DNA from 2 places in the Mycetohabitans endofungorum genome. Region 2 is predicted to be linked to the other one. Evidence: predicted binding sites of a transcription regulator. Region 2 holds the regulator's gene; the other holds the start of a gene.
What was found. The regulator HrcA, encoded in region 2, represses chaperone genes, less so after heat shock. The targets are predictions, from matches to a motif close to TTAGCACTCNNNNNNNNNGAGTGCTAA.

Region 1: groES (co-chaperone GroES) is a predicted target of HrcA. The motif match lies at 1,514-1,540, and genes of this name have one in related genera.

What each region holds. Positions count from the first base shown of each region.
Region 1 covers NZ_CP132744.1:599,805-603,227, forward strand. Annotated here, with positions in the region: gene RA167_RS02710 (TonB-dependent receptor) at 1-1,451, shown strand, start outside; gene groES (co-chaperone GroES) at 1,623-1,913, shown strand; gene groL (chaperonin GroEL) at 1,955-3,423, shown strand, end outside.
Region 2 covers NZ_CP132744.1:2,289,076-2,292,498, forward strand. Annotated here, with positions in the region: gene hemH (ferrochelatase) at 1-840, opposite strand, end outside; gene hrcA (heat-inducible transcriptional repressor HrcA) at 986-2,050, opposite strand; gene RA167_RS10025 (NAD kinase) at 2,124-3,023, shown strand; gene recN (DNA repair protein RecN) at 3,109-3,423, shown strand, end outside.

The DNA of each region.
Region 1 (3,423 bases), 1.1 Mb from region 2:
CGGCGCAATTCAAGCTGAGTCCGGATACAGTAGTGAACGTTGAGTTCGACTACCTACATGATCGCCGCACGTCCGATCAGGGCTTGCCTGCCTATAGGGGGCGGCCGGTCGATGTGCCGATCAACACTTACTACGGCTCTGCCGATGCGGCGAACAGCTCATACAATGACGCCTTGGCGAAAAGTGCAACGGTGTCGCTCGATCACCGCTTCAACAATTCGCTAGCCTTCCACGGCGCGCTGCGTGCCTATGATTTCTCACTGGAGCGGAAAAACTATGTCACGTTCCAGCCAATCAAGGCGGCTGTGCACCCGGGCGTCACGCTCGACCAGTCGACGCGCCAACGGACCGAGCATGGCGTGGACGGCGTATTTGAGCTGACGCAGCAAGCGACGCTGCTCGGCATGCGTCATGAATTGCTGTATGGGATCGAACTGTCGCAGCAGCAGAAATTCGACACGATCTATGGCGTATCGAAAGTGACAACGTATGATCTGTACTATCCACAGCTGATCGATTTACCTGGCGTGCCGGCCGGGATGCCGGCGCGCACGAATGCAGCGACGGTCGTCGGCCTGGCCGGCGTGTACGCGCAGGACCTGGTGACATTGACACCGCAGTGGAAGCTGCTCGCCGGCCTGCGCTTTGACTATTTGGATCAGATTCGCCACGATTACACGTCGTCCAACGTGAATCTTGCCCGTACCGACCGCGCATGGAGTCCGCGCGTCGGGCTGATCTACGAGCCGCTCGAGTGGCTGACGCTCTATGGCTCGCTCAGTCAGTCTTTCTCGCCGCTTGCTGATACCCTGATCAGCTCGGGTGCGTTCGCCAATGGCGCAGCGCTGGCGCCGCAAAAGACCACCGCATACGAAGTCGGTTCGAAGTTCGACCTCGGTGGCAAGGCGACGGCTACGGTTGCGCTGTTCGACATGCGGCAAACGAACCAACAAATTGGCGATCCGGCCAACCCTGGCTATGCGCTGCCGATCGGCACTCAGCACGTACGGGGTTTCGAGGCCGGCTTTTCCGGCGAAATCGCACCGAAGTGGTCCGTCTATGCCGGTTATGCGTATTTGAGTGGCACGGTTGACGGATCGCCGCAATCGACGGCGGCCGGGCTGACGCTGGCCAGCAACACGCCGGGCCTGATGCCACGCCATAGCGCAAGCCTGTGGCTCAAGCGCGAGCTTCCCTACGGCTTTTACGCGGCCGCCGGCGCACAGTTCCAATCAGCGCGCTACGCCTCTGCGAGCGATCAGGTCACGCTGCCTTCGTTTACCGTATTCAATTTGGGCGCCGGCTATCGCAGCAAGAAAATGGATGTGACGCTGACGCTGGACAATCTGTTCGATCGCCGCTATTTCATCTCGGCGCATGGCAATGCTGACATGTTCAACATGCCTGGTGAACCCCGTACGCTGACGGCCACAGTTAAGTGGCATCTGTAAGCGCGATGCTGCGCGCTAGGAACAATTTGGGTTCTTGAAATAGTCCTCACCCGTCCATATAATTAGCACTCGTCGCACGTGAGTGCTAACAACCCGTGCCACCAGGGTGCCTGGCTTGCCGGGCGCCAACGTTAAAAAGCGTTCTTCAGCCTGAATACAAAAGGAGTGTGTATGAACCTTCGTCCTTTGCACGATCGCGTCATCGTCAAGCGTCTGGACCAGGAAACCAAGACTGCGTCGGGCATCGTGATCCCCGAGGCAGCGGCTGAAAAGCCTGATCAGGGCGAAGTCCTGGCCATCGGCCCGGGCAAACGTGACGACAAGGGCGCGCAAATCGCGCTCGACGTCAAGGTGGGCGACCGTGTGTTGTTTGGCAAGTATGCCGGCCAAACGGTCAAAGTTGATGGGCAAGAGTTGCTCGTCATGCGCGAAGAAGACATCATGGCGGTCGTCCAGAAGTAACGGTCGCGTTCGGCTTTCCAAAGATTTCAAGGAGTTAGAAGATGGCAGCTAAAGACGTCGTATTTAGCGATTCCGCCCGTGCGAAGATGGTCGAGGGTGTGAACATTCTCGCCAACGCAGTGAAGGTGACGCTCGGCCCGAAGGGTCGCAATGTCGTGCTCGAGCGCAGCTTCGGCGGCCCGACGGTGACCAAGGACGGTGTGTCCGTCGCGAAGGAAATCGAGCTGAAGGACAAGCTGCAGAACCTGGGCGCGCAAATGGTTAAGGAAGTGGCTTCCAAAACCAGCGACAACGCCGGCGACGGTACGACGACGGCGACCGTGCTCGCGCAATCGATCGTGCGTGAAGGCATGAAGTATGTTGTATCGGGCATGAACCCGATGGACCTGAAGCGTGGTATCGACAAGGCGGTTGCCGCCGCAGTCGACGAGTTGCGCAAGATCAGCAAGCCGTGCACGACGAGCAAGGAAATCGCGCAAGTCGGCTCGATCTCGGCCAACAGCGACACGTCGATCGGCCAGCGCATCGCTGAAGCGATGGACAAAGTCGGCAAGGAAGGGGTGATCACCGTCGAAGACGGCAAGTCGCTCGCCGACGAACTCGAAGTCGTCGAAGGCATGCAATTTGACCGCGGCTACCTGTCGCCGTACTTCATCAACAACCCGGATAAGCAAGTCGCTGTTCTCGAGAATCCGTACGTGCTGCTGCACGACAAGAAGATCTCGAACATCCGCGACCTGCTGCCGGTGCTCGAACAAGTGGCCAAGGCCAGCCGCCCGCTGCTGATCATCGCGGAGGACGTCGAAGGCGAAGCGCTTGCGACGCTGGTGGTGAACAACATCCGCGGCATCCTGAAGACCGTTGCGGTCAAGGCGCCTGGCTTCGGCGATCGTCGCAAGGCGATGCTCGAGGATATCGCGATCCTGACCGGTGGTCAGGTCATCGCCGAGGAAACCGGCCTGTCGCTGGAAAAGGCCACGCTGCAGGAGTTGGGCCAAGCTAAGCGGATCGAAGTCGCGAAGGAAAACACGACGATCATTGATGGCGCGGGCGAAGCGAAGAACATCGAGGCGCGTGTGAAGCAGATCCGCACGCAAATCGAAGAAGCGACGTCGGACTACGATCGCGAAAAGCTGCAAGAGCGTGTCGCGAAGCTCGCGGGTGGTGTGGCAGTGATCAAAGTCGGCGCGGCCACCGAAGTCGAAATGAAGGAAAAGAAGGCGCGTGTCGAAGACGCGCTGCACGCCACGCGTGCCGCCGTTGAAGAAGGTATCGTGCCGGGTGGCGGCGTTGCGCTGATCCGTGCCCGTACTGCGATCGCCAGCGTCAAGGGCGAGAACGCCGACCAAGAGGCCGGCATTAAGATTGTGCTGCGTGCGATGGAAGAGCCGCTGCGCCAGATTGTGGCGAATGGCGGTGAAGAGGCCAGCGTGGTGGTCGCGGCCGTGGCGGCCGGCAAGGGCAACTACGGCTACAACGCGGCGAGCGGCGAATACGGCGACCTAGTTGA
Region 2 (3,423 bases):
ACCGGCTCCGGCCGCGCCCAACTCCTGCAGCGTCGGTGCGGTATAAGGTTGCAGCCATTGCGCGCGTCCGAACCGCGACTGGAACGTGAGCCGGCATTCAACCTCGGTCAACCCGAGCGCGTGGGCCAGCAACGTCGCGGTTTGCCGGCATTGCTCGGCATAGGGATCGCCCAAATCCAACGTGCGCTTAGGCACGCCATGAAAGCTCAACAACAGCCGATCGCCGGCCGTGAAATCGGGTCGGCCGTGCTGCTGCCAATAGTGCAGCACTTGAGACGCCAGCGCCTCGATATAGGCGGGATGGTCCGCATAATGCTTGATCGTGCGGATCTCCAGTTGGTTGCGCATACGCGCCAGCGCGGAGAACGCTGCATCGAATGCGCTGGCGCTGGTCGAGGCCGAATACTGAGGATACAGCGGCACCAATAGCACCCGCTCAGCGCCGGCGCGCTTGAGTTGATTCAGCACATTGCCGATGCTGGGTGTGCCATAGCGCATTGCATAGTCGACGAGCACGGAACACCGGCCTGCCGCCAGCCACTGCCTCAGGCCGTCGACCTGCCGCTCGGTGTGCACGCGCAGCGGCGAGCCCTCCGCGTCCCAGATCGCCGCGTACTTGCGCGCCGACGCGCGGCCGCGCAACGGCAAGATCAGCGCGCGCAGCACAATCTGCCACAGCGGCGCAGGGATCTCAACGACGCGTGGGTCGGACAAGAACTCGGCCAAGTAGCGCCGCACCGCGCGCGGCGTCGGTGCAGCGGGGGTGCCGAGGTTGATCAGCAGCACGCCGACCCGGTGCGATGCGCTCGGCTGCGAGGGCAGCTCAAGATCAAAATGCATGAGAGGATCCGTTGAGCACCGCAATGGTGCACTTGTTATCCGATTATAACGGCCGCTCGGCGCTTGGCGCCGTGGCGCGCCGGCTGGCCATCCGGATAGTGGCGCGCCACGACGAATCGGCTCAGGCTGGAGCCGCAGGCTCGCGTCAATGCTGAGATAACGCGAACGACAGCAGCCGGGCGGTGATGTCCACGATCGGAATCACGCGGTTGTACGCCATGCGGGTCGGGCCGATCACGCCGAGCGTGCCAACGATCTTGCCATCGACTTCATACGGGGCGGTCACAACGCTCATTTCTTCGATCGGCACGAGCGTAGATTCTCCACCGATGAAAATCTGCACGCCCTGCGCATGGCTCGATACGTCGAGCAACTGTAGCAGGCTAGTCTTCTGGTCGAAGACATCGAACAGCTTGCGCAGGCGAGCCATGTCGGACGACAGATCAACCACTTCGAGCAGGTTCCGCTCACCCGAGATCAGGACGTTGTCGGATTCGTCGTCGGTTTCCGTGCTGGCGGTGACAGCGGCCTGCATCAGCTGCATCATGTCGCCGCGCAGCGCGTCGATTTCCTCGCGCAGTCGGCGTCGCACATCGTCGAACGACAGGCCCGCATAATGCGTGTTGATATAGTTGGAGGCCTCGGTCAGCTGCGACGGCGAATAGTCGCGCTGGGTCGCCATGATCCGGTTTTGCACGTCACCTTCGGGGGTGACGATGATCAGCAAAATCCGCTTGTCGGACAGCCGCATGAACTCGATTTGTTTGAACACGTGACTGCGCCGCGGCGTGAGCACAACGCCGGCGAACTGCGACAGGTTGGACAGCACGCTGGCCGCTGCCGCGACGACCTTCTGCGTCTCGCCCGGCTTGAGCTTGTCCTGCACCGCGAGCTTGACCTCGGCTTCCTGGGCGTCGGGCTGCACGGTCAGCATCGTGTCGACGAACAACCGGTAGCCGCGTGGCGTCGGAATCCGCCCGGCCGACGTATGAGGGCTGGCGACCAGTCCTAGCTCCTCGAGGTCGGACATCACGTTGCGGATCGTCGCCGGGCTCAGTTCGAGGCCCGAATACTTGGACAACGTGCGCGAACCGACCGGCTGACCTTCGGCGATATACCGTTCGATCAGCGTCTTAAGCAGGGTCTGGGCACGAGGATCTAGCATAGTGAAAATTCTAGCGTAAATCTTGCACGCAGCGAGGGTCGGCATCTATCCGACGCGCACGTGCGACCCGAACCACGAAAGCATACAGTTTGCCAGACACCTATGGTGTAATGCGGGCATGGAAATGGGCCAATTCAAAACTGTTGCGCTGATCGGCCGCAACAACACACCTGGCATCGGTGAGCCGCTTGCTGCGCTCGCCGGCTGCCTAACGCAACGCGGGTTTCAGATCGTGTTCGAAGCCGACACGGCGCGCGAAAACGGGCTGCACGCCTATCCAGCGCTCACGCCGGCCGAGATCGGCACGCGCGCCGACGTCGCCGTCGTGCTCGGCGGCGACGGCACAATGCTGGGCATCGGCCGACAACTCGCGCCATACCGCACCCCGCTCATCGGTGTCAACCACGGCCGGCTTGGCTTCATCACCGATATCGCCATCGCCGACATGAACCGGTTGGTACCGCAAATGCTGTCGGGCAGCCATGAGCGCGAGGAGCGCTCATTGTTGGAGGCCCGCATCATGCGCACTGGCGAGCCGATCTACCACGCGCTGGCGTTTAACGACGTCGTCGTGAACCGCAGCGGCTTCTCTGGGATGGCAGAGTTACGCGTGTTGGTCGATGGCAACTTCATGTCGGACCAGCGCTCAGACGGGCTGATCGTCGCCACGCCAACCGGTTCCACCGCATACGCGCTCTCGTCCAACGGTCCGTTACTGCATCCGCAATTGCAAGGGATCGTGCTGGTGCCGATCGCGCCACACGCATTGTCGAATCGGCCGATCGTGCTGCCCGACACGTGCCGGATCGCGATCCAGATCATCGGCGGGCGCGACGTCAACGTGAATTTCGACATGCAGTCGTTCACCGCGTTGCAACTTGAGGATACGATCGAGGTGCGGCGCTCCAGGCACACGGTGCCGTTCCTCCATCCGGTCGGCTACAGTTATTACCGAACCTTGCGCAAGAAGCTGCACTGGAATGAGCACTCGTCGCTTGGCGAGGACGAGCCCGGCTGAGCCGGTGCCAGTCACCGCTGCACGCCGGCTCAATCATTGCAAACTCACCCAATCCGCCTTTCACGACGACCGCTTTCGTTCGCCTATGCTGCGTCATCTGTCGATCCGGGACTTTGTCATCGTCGCCTCGCTCGACATCGAGTTCGAGCGTGGCTTTACCGTTTTTTCCGGCGAAACCGGCGCCGGCAAATCCATCTTGATCGACGCGTTGGCGCTGGCACTGGGCGCGCGAGCCGACGCGACGGTGGTACGCACTGGCCAGAACCGTGCGGACATCACTGCTGAGTTCGACGCGCATGAGGGCGCCGCGCAGTGGCTGGCCGAGCATGCGTTCGACGACGGCAGCGGGCACGTGGTGCTGCGCCGCGTAATCGACGCCAACGGCCGCTCGCGTGCATTC